Roseiflexus sp. RS-1: one gene and its partner. Each later gene encodes a partner of the first gene's protein in a complex. Links are inferred from orthologs where the notes say so. Each region holds a gene or a part of one and is shown on either strand. Other genes may lie near its edges.

The links.
Region 2: the proteins of gcvH (region 1) and ROSERS_RS17600 are in contact, whole or in part, in a crystal structure (PDB 3A7A), measured with the Escherichia coli proteins. The link is inferred for Roseiflexus sp. RS-1 from one-to-one orthologs.

The regions. Positions count from the first base shown.
Region 1 is NC_009523.1:1,858,990-1,866,293, forward strand. What follows is about bases 1,609-4,514. They hold gcvH (glycine cleavage system protein GcvH), read right to left. Parts: upstream 3,304-4,514; coding sequence 2,914-3,303; downstream 1,609-2,913. Other genes in these bases: gcvPA (aminomethyl-transferring glycine dehydrogenase subunit GcvPA), read right to left, coding at 1,609-2,704; gcvT (glycine cleavage system aminomethyltransferase GcvT), read right to left, coding at 3,346-4,461. Also shown: aminomethyl-transferring glycine dehydrogenase subunit GcvPB, read right to left, coding at 1-408; ROSERS_RS07875 (phosphotransferase family protein), read right to left, coding at 421-1,329; more of gcvPA, read right to left, coding at 1,367-1,608; ROSERS_RS07895 (response regulator), read right to left, coding at 4,764-5,561; ROSERS_RS07900 (HEAT repeat domain-containing protein), read right to left, coding at 5,524-7,304. UniProt on the Escherichia coli protein: The glycine cleavage system catalyzes the degradation of glycine. The H protein shuttles the methylamine group of glycine from the P protein to the T protein.
Region 2 is NC_009523.1:4,281,712-4,288,973, reverse strand. The notes cover bases 2,978-5,841. They hold ROSERS_RS17600 (lipoate--protein ligase family protein), read right to left. Parts: upstream 4,871-5,841; coding sequence 4,085-4,870; downstream 2,978-4,084. Other genes in these bases: efp (elongation factor P), read left to right, coding at 5,571-5,841; ROSERS_RS17595 (hypothetical protein), read right to left, coding at 4,867-5,151; ROSERS_RS17605 (glycosyltransferase family 2 protein), read left to right, coding at 3,040-4,032. Also shown: polA (DNA polymerase I), read left to right, coding at 1-2,896; more of efp, read left to right, coding at 5,842-6,134; ROSERS_RS17585 (NAD(P)H-hydrate epimerase), read left to right, coding at 6,359-7,262. UniProt on the Escherichia coli protein: Catalyzes both the ATP-dependent activation of exogenously supplied lipoate to lipoyl-AMP and the transfer of the activated lipoyl onto the lipoyl domains of lipoate-dependent enzymes.

The DNA.
Region 1 (7,304 bases):
CCCGGCTGCCGGTTGCAGGGAAACTGCATCAAAGCCGGAGATCTCACCCAGGTACGCCTGCAGTTCATACATCAACTGCAACGCACCCTGCGACAGTTCATCGCCCTGGAGCGGATGCGCAGCGGCGAAACCGGGCAGGCGCGCAGCCTCCTCGTGGAGTTTGCTGTTGTACTTCATCGTGCACGACCCCAGGCTGACCATGGTCGTGTCAATGGCGAAATTGCGCTGACTGATGCGCGTGTAATGCCGGATGACTTCAGGCTCGGTCAACTCCGGCAAACCGGCGAGATCGTCGGCGCGCAACAGATCGGCGGGCAGTTCGCTCTGCGGTACATCGATCTGCGGCAGATTGACGCCAATTTTACCGGGTCCTGACAACTCAAAGATCGGCGGTTCGTGGTTATGCATCGCTACGTCTCCTCAAGAACGCACAAGTCTCAGCAGAATAGTTCTGTTTCGGCGAGCGTCGTCATGGGCGCCGCGCCGGGCATGTTCGACAGTTCGCCGCAGCGCCAGGAGTAACCGATATGGACGCAGCGCCGGTTCACGCACCTGTTCGTAGGCGCGTTGCGTTTCGCTATCGTATCCGTTGCCGTACCCGACGCGCAGACTGAAGCAGCGTTCTCCTTCGCAGGCATCCAGAAAGGTGACATGCTCCCATGCCGGGCACCAGCCAAGGGCGTGTTCCCACCCCAACACCCCGCCGAGCGTCCAGCGCCCATCGCGGTGCGCCACCAGCAGCGTCTCCGGCGACAATCCGCCGTTCAACAGCGCCGCCTGACGACCAGGCGGCAGAAACTGCTGCAACACCCTGCGCACTTCGGCGGCTTCTTCTTCACTCAACGCTTCCAGCGCAATCGCCTGAGCAAGATCGTGATCGAGGCGCGCCTGAATATACGCGCGTTCCTCGTCGGCGGCGCACGGGTCATCGCCGGTCAACGCACCATAACGTCCGCCCGCAACGCGATGAATGCGATAGACAACCTGCCCTAACCGCATCCCGATCTGATAGAGCGACTCGTCGGGAATCTGCGGCAACTTCCGTGCCAGCGGCTCGCCGTCGATCCCAATGAAGAGCGCCAGGGGCGCCTCTGACGACGCATCGGCGACATCCAGGCGCCGGATCTGCGGGATCGGCAGATCGATCTCGCTGCGCAACTGGCTCAACGCTACCTCAGCAGTTGTCAGCGCATCGGTGCTGGAAAATCGTTGCACCACGCTCCGCTGACCATCCGCGAGCGCCAGCATCCAGCGATCACCCCCCATGGAGACCAGTTCACGAATGCGAGCGCCCACCGCCGCCTCGATCAGTTCGGGTCGCAGGTCCATCGTCACCCTCAATCCGGTGATATGCGCCCGGCGCCGCTCATGCCGCCGACCGCAGCGCAGTCACCAGCGCATCAATATCGGCACGTGTATTCATCTCGGTCACGCAGAGCAGCATCGCATCGCCGAGGTGCGGGTAATCGCCGGAGAGATCGTAGCCGCCGATGATGCCCTGGTTCCGCAACGCCGCATTAATCTCAACAACCGGGCGCGGGGTTTTGACGACGAACTCCTTGAAGAACGGACCCCGATCAAGCACCTGATACCCTGGCAATTGCGCAATCTGCGCAGCGGCATAGTGCGCCCGGTGATAGCACAACTCCGCCACACGCCGCAACCCCTGCCGTCCGAGCAGGCTGAGGTACACCGCAGCCGCCAGCGCCATCAAACCCTGATTGGTGCAGATATTGCTGGTCGCACGCTCACGTCGGATATCCTGCTCCCGCGCGCGCAATGTCAGCACATACGCCAGGCGATTCTCGAGATCACGGGTCACGCCCACCAGACGACCGGCGATTTTGTGAACGTACTGCTGGCGGCAGGTAAAGATGCCCAGGTAGGGTCCGCCAAACGACAGACCGACGCCCAGCGGTTGCCCCTCGGCAGTTGCAATATCGGCGCCCGCCTCGCCCGGCGTCTGGAACAGACCAAGGGCAATCGGGTCGAAGTGCGCAACCATCAGCGCACCCGCTGCGTGCGCTGCGGCGGTCAGCGGTCGCAGATCATGCAGTACGCCAAAGAAATCGGGGCTTTGCACCATCAGCGCCGCCGTGGTATGATCCACCAGCGATGCGACATCCGCAAGCGACGCCTCTGGATCTTCATCACCGACAATCTCAACATCGACACCCTGCAACAGCGTGCGCATAACCGCGCGATACTGCGGGTTCACCCCTGGCGCAACGACGATCTTCCGCCGTCCGCGCACAACGTTGATCGCCATGATCGCCGCTTCTGCCAGCGCCGTACCGCCATCGTAATGCGAAGCGTTCGCCACATCCATGCCGGTCAGTGCGCAGATCAGGCTCTGATACTCAAAAATCGCCTGTAACGTACCCTGACTGACCTCTGGCTGATAGGGCGTATATGCCGTGTAGAACTCACCGCGCCGCAAGATTTGATCGATCGCGGCTGGCACGAAATGGTTGTATGCGCCTGCGCCAAGAAAGATCAGGTGACTGCCAGCCTGTGCATTCAACCGCTCCAACCGACTCAACTCCCGACGCAGTTCCGGCTCGGAGAGCGGTTCCGGTAATTGGAGCGGCGGAAAACGATGCTCCGCCGGCACCGCCTCAAAGAGATCCTCGAGACGTTCGACGCCGATCGTCTTCATCATCTCGATACGATCTGCGTCTGTAATCGGAATATAGTGTGTCATTTGCGACTCCATCCTGTTTCCGGCTGCTCAGTTCCCGGTTCCTGATCCCCAGTCCTCAGTTCTCAGTCCTCAGTTCTCAGTCCTCAGTTCTCAGTCCTCAGTTCTCAGTCCTCAGTTCTCAGTCCTCAGTTCTCAGTCCTCAGTTCTTAGTTCTTAGTTCTTAGTTCTTAGTTCTTAGTTCTCAGTTCTTAGTTCTTAGTTCCCAGTTCTCAATGCTTGATCGTATCCACATACGCTGCATACGCATCTGCGCTCATCAACGCACCGATGCCGGGAGCAACCCTGATCTTCACGATCCACCCCTCACCGTATGGGTCTTTGTTGATCAACTCAGGATTGTTCACCAGCGCCTCATTCACGGCAATAATCTCACCGGCAACCGGCAGATACAGATCGGAGGCCGCTTTGACCGATTCGACAGCGCCGAATACGCCATCCGCCTCGAAACGCGCACCGACTTGCGGCAGATCGACATACACCACGTCACCGAGGGCATCCTGCGCATAATCCGTAATCCCGACCGTCGCCTCATCTCCTTCGATCCGGATCCATTCATGCGTCTTGCTGTACTGCAGTTCGGCTGGCGTCTTGAAAGCCATAGGAATCCTCCTGTCGATAGAGCGATGCAAAACAACAGGCGTTCAGCCCTTCTTGTAGCGTGGACGGTAGAACGGCATTTTGACCGCACGGGCGCGCACCGGTCGGTCGCGCACCACGACATCAAACTCGCTCCCTTCGGTCGAGAACGCGACCGGCACATACCCCATGCCAAGATTTTTTCCCAGCGTCGGTGAGGGCATACCGCTCGTCACCCTGCCAATCGGAGCGCCTTCGAGATCACGGATTTCATATTCACTGCGGGCAATGCCGCGCCCTGCCATCTCAAAGCCGGTGAGACGCCGCGCGACTCCTTCCTGCTTGATGCGCTGCAACGCCTCACGCCCGATAAAATCGCCTTTGTCGAGTTTCACCACCCATCCGAGCCGTGCTTCGTATGGATTGGTCTCTTCCGTGATCTCATGACCATAGAGCGCCAGACATGCCTCGAAGCGCAGACTATCGCGCGCCCCCAAACCACATGGCTTCAACCCGATAGTGCGCCCGGCATCGAGCAGTTCGTCCCACACCCGCGTGACATCTCCGGCGGCGACGAAGATTTCAAACCCATCTTCGCCGGTATAACCGGTGCGTGCCACAATCGCTGGCGTGTGCACGACGCGCCCCTGCATAACACCGTGAAATGGCAACGCCGCCAGATCTGCGTCGGCGACCTGCGCCAGCAGCGCCTCAGCCAGCGGACCCTGGAGCGCCAGCATGCCGGTCTGGTCTGAAACATCGGACACTGTAACGTTGAAGCCTTTTGCGCATTCGTGCATCCACGCGACATCTTTTGCGGTGTTCGCGGCATTGACGACGATCAGGTAATAATCACCGAGATTGTAGATGAACGTATCATCGATAATCCCACCGTCGGGGCGACACATCAGCGCATAATTCGCCCGACCAGGCGGGATCGCGGCAACATCATACGTCACCAGATACTGAAGGAACGGCAGCGCATCTGGTCCACGCACTTCCACCTCACCCATATGGCTGATATCGAACAGACCGGCTGCTTCGCGCACTGCGCGATGTTCCTCGATGATCCCGCTGTACTGAACCGGCATCTCCCAACCGCCAAACGCCACCATCCGCGCACCCAGCGCCAGATGACGCTCGTACAGTGGCGTGCGACGCAACCCAACCGCCTCACTCATCAGGCGACCTCCTCGTCAAATAAAAAGAGACAGGGTCAGACATCGCGCCTGACCTCTGTCCGTTGACCTGAGAGATGCCCCGCATAACGGGTTACTCCGTCGGCGCCCGTATGAACAGGCTCTCCAGAGGGTCGTCAGGGCGCAGTCCTTTCGCCTGAGAGATTCGCGCAGGGTCCGGCAACCCCGGCTTGCTCCTTCGGCGACCGCTTGCGCGGTTCTCTCCCACGCCCGTCGTCCGTTGTTATGAAATTCTCTTTTTCAGTATACCACACCCGCTGGTCTCGTTTGCGAGAGCGCAGGCATCAGAGGAAGTAGATGACCGCAACTACCAGCATGACCATGACGGCGACCGCCGGCGCCACCACCGACGCGAGCGGTATGCGGGAAGGGCGGGGATGACGCAGGGGAACGCCCAGATATGCGGCATACGCTCGTATCGCCGCCTGTCGATGTGCGCGTGGCACATACTCCCATTGTTCCTGTTCAATCGCCTGGAGATAATCCCATCGCACGCGACAGACCTGTTCCGCCTGGTAGAGCGATACCCCTCGTCGGCGGCGCTCCTCGCGCAGGGTTGCGCTAAGCCGGGGACGTGGCGGCTGCTGTGGCGCCGTCACCACAGTCGAAGCAGTCGGAGATGTCTGCGCTGGCGTTGCCGCCGGTGCAGGCGAGGGTGTGCCGACGACTTCCGCTGCGGTGTGCGTGGTGGAACGTGATCGTGAACGTTGCGCCGACCTTCGTAGCGCCGCCTCGATACGCGCATGCAACTGCGCAATCCGGTACGGTTTGACAATATAGTCGTCCGCCCCTGCACTTAAACCGGTCATCACGTCGGCGTCGGCATCCTTGGCTGTCAGAAGAATAATCGGCGTACCAGAACACGTGCGGATCTGGCGGCAGACATCCCAGCCGCTCATATGCGGCATCATAACGTCGAGCAGCACCAGATCGGGCTGAACAACGGCAAGGCGCTGGAGCGCCTGAAGACCGTCCTGCAGACACACGGTGCGGTATCCAAGGCTGCGAAGCTGGTGGCTGATCAGACTGCTGATCGCCGTATCGTCATCGACGATCATGATCGTGGCGCTTTTGTGCTCCATAGTTTACTCTATCGCTCAGCGGCTCTACCGTCAGATGTTCCAGTTCGTGCAACGCCAGTTCGCGTATGGTGGGTTCTTCCTCGCAACTGGCCAGCGTACTGAGCGCCAACCAGGCGTCGGTCGCATTGCAGGCGCCCAGACTGGCTATGCATGCTGATCGCACTATCATCGGTGCGGTTGCATCGAGCGCCACCCCGACCAGGGTCGAGACATGCCCGGGTGCATGCAGTCGACTTGCCGCCGCCGCACGGATAGTCGGGTCCTCGCCGGAATCGCCAACCAGCGCTGCCAGCAACGATTCGGATGACGATCCGGCGGACAGATGGTTCAACGCTGCCAGACGCAGTGGCGCAGGACAGAGCCGGTCGCGCGCCAGGCGTTCCGCTTCGCCGCCGATCTGTGCCGTCTCCGCCAGTAAGCGAAATGCGCGCATTTGCAGAATGATTGAGCGATGTGACAGATAGGGACGCAGCAGGCGAACTGCGTCCTGATCGCCGAGCCGTACCAACGCCTCGACAGCGTTCAACTTTGTGGCGGCGCCCGCCTGCGGACTCAGCGCAACGCGCACGAGCGCCGGAGTGATGCTGGAATCGCCGCAGGCGGCAAGCGCTTCGATGGCCGCCTGGGCTACTTCTGTGTGCTCATCGAGGATGTAGCGCAGGAAAATGGGAAGCGCAGCAGCATCCCGGCAGCGACCAAGCGCCCGCAGGACGCCGATGAGCAGTGGCGTTGGCGGAGGATCGGTGCGCACCAGATCGCGGAGCATCGCGCGTGTCGCGGGGGTGAGCGAAACCGGCAGACTCGCCGCTGCTTTGCCGCGCAGTCCAGGATCAAGATGCCCATCGCCAATCAGTTGTACAAGCGCTTCTTCAAATGCCGCGTCGGTCACCCCTTCAAGCGCTGCCAGCGCCCGTTCGCGCACCACAGGGGCAAGATCGGCGTCACTTGCGAGTCGCACCAGGAACGACGCGGAAGCCCCGGCGTCATAACGTGTCAGCGCATCGATGATCAGTTCACGTCCATATGCATCAAGGTCGCGCTGAGTCCAGGCGTCGCGTAAGAGCGCCGGTCCATCGGCGCGCTGCGCCAGCCGATCAACGATGTGCCAGCGTATGGTCGGGTCGATGCCAGCATCGGCGAACACCTTCAGCAGATCGTGAGAGCTGCCGGACGTGTCGAGCGATACAGCCAGTGCTGCGGCGACTGCTGGTGCAGCCGGGTGACGCAGCGCGATCAGGATCGCCTCACGCGCCCGCGCTCCGCCGCAGACGGTCAGCGCCTCAATCGCAGCGCACCGCACCAGATTCGCCTCGTTTACCAGAAACTGCGCCAGTGTCGTCGGTTGCTCCGCAATGGTTGGCGCGCATGCCAGAGCGCAGCGCAGGCGGGTGATCATTGGCGGCGGAATGAGTGCCTGTTCCAGGCAGATTCCAACCGGCAGGTCGAGCGCATCGGATGGGACAACGCTCTGCAAGCGCTCAATCGCACTCCTGCCTGCCAGCGGCGCCAGCGCCGACACTGCCTCATCGCCGCCGATCGCTCCCAGTGCCCTGATAATTGTCAGCGTTAGCGACACATCGGCGCGTGCAGCGTTGAGCAGACGGATGAGGATCAGACGCCCACGCTGAGCTGCCGTGCGACAGGCAGGGGTTGCCAGCGCCTGGCACATACCGATGAGCACCGGTGGAGGCGTCGCAGAATCCAGCATAAGGCGGAAAAAATGGGGCGCCATCGTCGGAAACG
Region 2 (7,262 bases), 2.4 Mb from region 1 along the record:
GTCCAACAACCGTCCGCTGCTGCTGCTGATCGATGGCCATGCGCTGGCGTACCGCGCGTTCCACGCCCTGGCGGAGGCTGGTTTACGCTCTTCGACCGGCGAGCCGACGTATGCGGTCTTCGGTTTTACGTCGGCGATGCTCAATGCCATCGAGGAGTATCATCCCGACTATGCAGCAGTGGCATTCGATGTCGGGAAGACCTTCCGCGACGACCTGTACGCCGAATACAAGGCGAACCGCGCTGAAACTCCTGCCGAGTTCGAGCAGCAACTCGAGCGCATTAAGCAAGTGCTGGCGGCGTTCGACATCCCGATCTATACCGCCGATGGGTATGAAGCCGACGACGTGATCGGCACGCTGGCGCGTCAGGCGACGGAGCGCGGCGTTGATGTGCTGATCCTGACCGGCGATACCGATACGCTTCAACTGGTCGATGAGCATGTGACAGTGCTGCTCAATAATCCCTATGTGCGCGGTTCCAAAAACACAACGCGCTATGGGGTCGCCGATGTGTGCGCGCGTTACAAAGGGTTGCGCCCCGATCAACTCGCCGATCTGCGTGGGTTGAAGGGCGATCCGTCCGATAATATCCCCGGCGTCAAAGGGATCGGGGAAGCGGGCGCAATTGCGTTGCTCAATCAGTTTGGCTCAATTGAGAACCTGTACGATCATCTGGACGAAGCGCCGAAACGCTACCAGAAGCACCTGGAAGGTCAGCGTGACGCGGCGTTGTTCAGCAAGAAACTGGCGACAATTGTACGTGATGCGCCGGTGACGCTCGACCTTCCTGCCGCAACTCTTGCCGACTATGATCGCAGTCGGGTGATTGCTGTCTTCCAGGAACTTGAATTCGGTGCGTCACTGGTCAGGCGCCTCCCCCCGTCGCAGACCATCGCAGCGCCGCAGGCGCTGCCGCCGGTCGAGCCGCCTGCGCCGCTTCAGGTCGATATGTTTGCCCCTGCAACACCTGGACCGGATGACGGACCGCAGCAGCTGACCCTGTTCAACGATATGCCGACGCCTGTTGCGCCGGTGGTTGAGCCGCCAGCGCACGATGCGCCTGGTGAGTATCGCGCCGCGTGCAACGATGCTGATCTGGAAGCAATTGTCACAGAACTCAAGCATGCGTCGCTATTTGCATTCGATACCGAGACGCGCGGCACCAATCCCCTGCGCGACGATCTGGTGGGCATCGCCCTGGCGACGATCCCCGGCAGTGGATGGTATGTTCCGCTGGGGCATACCACCGGCGAGGCGCAACTGCCGCGTGAGCGAGTCATTGCTGCGCTGCGTCCGTTTTTCGCCGATCCGGCGCGCTCCAGAATAGCGCACAATGCGAAGTTCGACATCGAGGTGCTGGAACGCGCTGGCATCCCGGTTGCCGGTGTGGCGTTCGACACGATGCTGGCAGCGGCGCTGCTCGACAAACGGCGCAACCTGAAAGACCTGGCGTTCTATGAACTGAACCTCGCCGCTCCGCTCGAATCGATTGAAGCGTTGATCGGGAAGGGCAAAAACCAGGTGACCTTCGCCGATGTGCCGATTGCGCGCGCCACGCCGTATGCCGCTGCCGACGCCGATATGACGCTGCGCCTGAAGCCAGCGCTTGAAGCGAAACTGCGCGCAGCCGGCAGTGTCGCAGATGTGTTCTACCGCCTGGAGATGCCGCTTGTTCCGGTGCTGGTGCGCATGGAACAGGCAGGCATTCTGCTTGATGTTCCGTATATGCGCGCTCTTGGTGAGCGCATGGGGCGGGAACTCGAACAGATTGAGCAGCAAATCTACGCAATTGCCGGGCAGACATTCAACATCAACTCCGGTGATCAGCTGAGCGAGGTGTTGTTCGGTCCCAAGATCAACCTGCCAACTACCGGTCTTGATCGCACCCGAACGGGGCGCTACTCGCTGACCGCGCAGGCGCTCGAAGAACTGCAAGCCAGCGACACCACCGGCATCATCGAGTTGATCCTGCGTCACCGTCGCCTGAGCAAACTCAAATCGACCTACGTCGATGAACTGCCGGCGCTGGTTAACCCGGAGACCGGCAGGGTTCATACCGATTACAACCAGCTTGGCGCCGCGACCGGTCGGTTGAGCAGCAACTCGCCCAACCTGCAAAATATTCCCACGCGCACCGAAGAGGGGCGCGAGGTGCGGCGCGGTTTCATCGCTGCGCCGGGTCACCTGCTGATCGCCGCCGACTATTCGCAGATCGAGTTGCGTGTGCTGGCGCATATGACCGGCGATCCGAACCTGATCCAGACCTTTATCGAGGGGCGGGACATCCACGCGGCAACTGCCGCCCGGCTGTTTGGCGTCGGCTTCAGTGCGGTGGACAAGAATCAGCGACGGATCGCAAAAACTGTGGTTTTTGGCGTCATCTATGGCATCAGCCCGTTTGGGCTGGCGCAGCGGTTGGGTATCTCGCGCGAACAGGCGCGTGGTCTGATCGATAGTCTGTTCGATCAGTTCCCGCGTATCCGCGACTATATCGACCGCACCCTCGACATCGGGCGGAGCGAAGGGTATGTGCAGTCACTCTTCGGTCGTCGCCGCCCCATGTTCGACCTGCGCGTATCCGGTCCACGCCGCCAGGCAGCCGAACGTGAAGCGATCAACCACCCGATCCAGTCCACGGCTGCGGACATTATGAAACTGGCAATGATCGCGGTCGATGCTGAACTCCAGCGTCGACAGATGCGCACCCGGATGCTGCTTCAGGTTCACGACGAACTGATCTTCGAAGCGCCGGAAGCGGAGGTGGACGATGTGGTGGCGCTGGTGCGCGAGCGGATGGAAGGCGTGTTGCACGGGATGGAACCGCCGTTCGCTGTGCCGTTGCGCGTCGAGATCGAAACAGGACCGAACTGGGAAGAATTGACCCCGGCGGGATGACGAACGTCACATCCTGACCATCATCATGTCTCATCCTCACGTCACACCAGTATGCCACAATCGCCACAGGCATATGCTACAATAGTGGAGGCGCGACGATGGGCACAAGCGTATGGAGCACCCGTTCAGGAGAACTTCCACGTATGACAGTCGTTGAACCTGTGACGCAGACGCGTCCGCGCGAACAGCGGATCATCGATGCGGAGCGTCCGACCTTCTCGATTGTGGCGCCGGTGTACAACGAAGAGGCGCTGTTGCCAGAGTTCTACCGTCGCGTCGTGGCTGCCATCGAGCCACTGGGTGAGCCATTCGAGATCATTCTGGTCAACGACGGTTCACGTGACCGGTCGCTCCAGATTATGCTGGAACTCCACGAGCGCGATCCGCGCGTCAAAGTGATCAACTTTTCACGCAACTTCGGTCACCAGATAGCTATTACCGCCGGCACTGACTACGCGCGCGGCAGAGCGGTTGCGGTGATCGACTCGGACCTGCAAGATCCGCCCGAAGTTATCGTGGACATGATCGCTCGCTGGCGCGAAGGGTACCAGCTCATCTATGGCGTGCGCTCCGAACGCGAAGGCGAAACAGCGTTCAAACTCGCAACCGCCTCGCTCTTCTACCGTCTCATCCGCAAAATTACCAGCGTCGATATTCCTGCCGATACGGGCGACTTCCGCCTGATGGATCGCAAGGTTGTCGATGCGCTCAAGTCGATGCGCGAGCATCACCGCTTTATGCGCGGCTTGTCGGTATGGGTCGGTTTCAAGCAGACGGGTGTGACCTACAAGCGCGATGCGCGGAAAGCGGGTGTCACCAAGTACCCTCTGCGCAAGATGCTGAAATTTGCAATGGATGGGATCACTGCATTTTCGTACCTGCCGTTGCAACTGGCAACCTATGTCGGGTTTGGCGTTGCTGCGCTTGGCTTGCTCGGCATTATTGCGGTGATCATTCTGCGGTTGCTCGGCAATGAACTGCTCGGTCAGGCGACAACGCTGGTGGCAGTGCTGTTCATGGGTGGCGTCCAACTGGTGTTTCTCGGCATCCTTGGCGAATATCTGGGACGCATTTACGATGAGGTGAAGCAACGCCCGTTGTACATCGTCGCTGATGCGCTCGGTTTTGATGAATGAACAGGAGAACCGCTGCTGCGGTTCTCCTCTCCTGCAACGTTGCTGCTCCACATCATGGTATGGCACGCAACCACGCCTCTGTGCCGAATTTTGTTTCGACCAGTCGTTCTGCCGCTTCCCATTCGTCTGGTGTGATCGCCGATTCGGTCAGCCCATGCTGAGCGCGGAAGGTCTCGATCATCCGCGCGATGATCGCCTCGCGCGGCAATCCGGTCTGGCGGCGGAGCGGATCGACCCGTTTGGCGGCGCTGGCGATCCCCTTGTCGCTGAGTTTCTCACGCCCGATCCGCAGGATCTCCAGCATCCTGGCGCTGTCGATATCGTATGCCATCGTCACGTGGTGCAGCACCGCGCCATTGCGCCGCGTTTGCGCCGCCCCGCCGATCTTGCCAGCTGCCGAGGTGATGTCGTTGATCGGCTGGTACCACGCCTCCACGCCGAGTGATGCCAGCGCGTCGAGCACCCACCGATCGCAGAAGGCGTATGAGTCGACCATGCTCATACCTGCCACCAGTTCGACCGGGGCGTAGATCGAATAGGTGATCGTATTGCCCGGTTCGATGAACATCGCTCCGCCGCCGGTGATGCGGCGGACAACCTGCACCTGGTAGCGTCGTGCGCTTTCGAGATCGACCTCGTTGCGCAGTGACTGGAAACGCCCGATGACCACGGCGCTTGCCGCCCATTCCCAGATACGCAGCGTCGGCTTGCGCCGCCCGGCAGCCACTTCCTCCAACAACGCCTCGTCGAGCGCCATGTGCATGACCGGATGGATCGGCGCGCTCTGGATCAACTGCCAGTCATATGCGCGCCAGGGCGATGATGATGGAATGCTCATGGTGTTCCTTCCTGAATGGCGCGGCGCACCGCTTCAGCGACGCCTTCCGGCGTAATGCCGATCAATTCGGCATGCGCCGCTGCCGTGCGTACCCGTGTGGCAATGGTTTCGACCGGCGTATTCGCCGGGAGACCTTCAAGCGCCGCAGCCATCCACTCCAACGCTTCCGCCGGTTCGAGAAAAAAGTCGCCGCTCAACACCACATCGCGCAGCGCGCCGTCGATAACATCAAGATCGACGACAATCAGTTTTCCGCCAGGGATTTTGTATTCGCCATGCATTGCGCTTCACTTTCACCCCGATCTGCGCCCTGGTTGCAGAACGCAGCCAGAAGCACAGATACGGTTGTCGACCAGATATGATCAACATACACAAAAATTCGCGGGTGCGCAAGCAAGAAATGCTGCGGCACTGGCGGTCGCACCAAGGGCAGGCGAAGATAGCGCCTGCGCCAACCCGCCATGATTGTGTGTGCTGCCTGCCTGGACTGCTCCTTATGCGCTGTCCTCCATACCGGGCAGCGCCATGTGAACCAGTCCGAATATGTTGCCCGAACCACGCGTCTGGGGCGCGGCGACGCTCGCTGTTCCCGATCTCGTCAGATGCGCAACTTTCTGATATAATTGACATATATCGTGTATCAGCCCTTAATGTGGCGCCGCTCAGAGGCGAGCGGCGCTTTCTGTGGAGATCAGGCAGTATGGCAACAACATCAGATTTGCGCACCAATATGATCATCCGCTACAATGGTCAGTTGCACCGCGTTGTTGAGTTCTACCACCATGCCCCTGGCAACTGGCGCGCGATGGTGATCATGAAACTGAAGAACCTGGAGACCGGCAAAACGATTGAAGAGCGGGTACGCGCCGGTTCCGAAATCGAGATCGTGCGTGTCGAGAAGCGCCCGATGCAGTTCCTCTACCGCGACGGCGACGTCTATCATTTTATGGACACCGAAACATTCGAGCAGATCGAGGTGCCGGAAGAAATGATCGGCGAGCCAGCGAAGTTTCTCAAAGAGAACGAAATGGCGGATATCCTGTTCTACGATGACAATAAGATTCTGGGGGTCGAACCGCCATTGTTTGTGACCTTGCAGGTCACGGAGGCCAGCGTTGCGGTGCGTGGCGATACGGCGACCAATGTGAACAAGCAGGTGACGCTCGAAACCGGCGCGGTTATTTCGGTGCCGGCATTCGTCAATCAGGGCGATTATGTGCGGGTCGACACCCGCACTGGCGAGTATATCGAACGCATCAAGTAGGGACGGGTCGCGCTCGATCGGGTGCGCCCGTGCTCACAGGAGTAGATTTTTGGAAAGCCTCTGCGTACCATCTCCCGTTTCAGGCATCAGAACGCCCAAACTCCCCCTTCTCCCCTTGAAGGGGGTTGGGGGGATGAGGGGCAAAGGCGCATGGGAATACAGAGAATCACCATTTCTCCCAAGAACTCTGCCCTTGAGAGGCGCACCGGTGTTGTTCCACAACGATGAGCAAGATCGTCACTGCTGAACAAATGCGCGCCATCGAAGAAGCGGCGGTCGCCCGTGGCGCTACATGGTCAGGATTGATGGAACAGGCTGGCGCCGGTGTGGCGCGTGTCGCCCTCGAAGTCTCCGGCGATCCTGTGGGTCGTCGCGCGCTGGTGCTGGTCGGTCCGGGCAACAACGGCGGGGATGGGTTGGTGGCAGCGCGTCTGCTGCACGATGCTGGCATGCAGGTAACGCTGTTCGTCTGGCGACGACGTGAGACTGTCGAGGACATCAACTGGCGGTTGTGTCGCGAACGCGCTATCACCGAACTGGCTGCCGCCGATGATCCGCAGGGTGCTGCGCTGCGGGCATCGCTTGCCAGGGTGGATCTGGTGATCGATGCGTTGCTGGGGTATGGCGCCAATCGCCCGGTGGAAGGCGAACTGGCGATGATTATCGCCACGCTGAATGCGGCGAGGGCAACCGATGCGCGCCGGACGAAACCATACGTTCTGGCGATCGATGTGCCTACCGGTGTTCACGCCGATAGCGGCGCCGTGCTCGGCAATGCAGTGCGCGCCGACCTGACCGTTTCGACCGGTCCTGTCAAGCGTGGGTTGTTGTTCTACCCGGCGCGCGCATACGCTGGCGTGCTGCGCAGCGTCGATATCGGGCTTTCGCCCGCCGATCTGGAGAGTGTGATGACCGACATGATCGATATAGAACTGGCGCGCTCGCTCCTTCCACCCCGTCCGCCCGACTCGCACAAGGGTACGTTCGGCAAGGTGCTGGTCGTTGCCGGATCGATAAACTACCCCGGTGCAGCGACGCTTGCGACCGCCGGAGCGGCGCGTGTCGGCGCCGGTCTGGTGACGCTTGCGGTTGGGCGGAGTCAGGTGTACAGTCCAGGGCGCCTCCCCG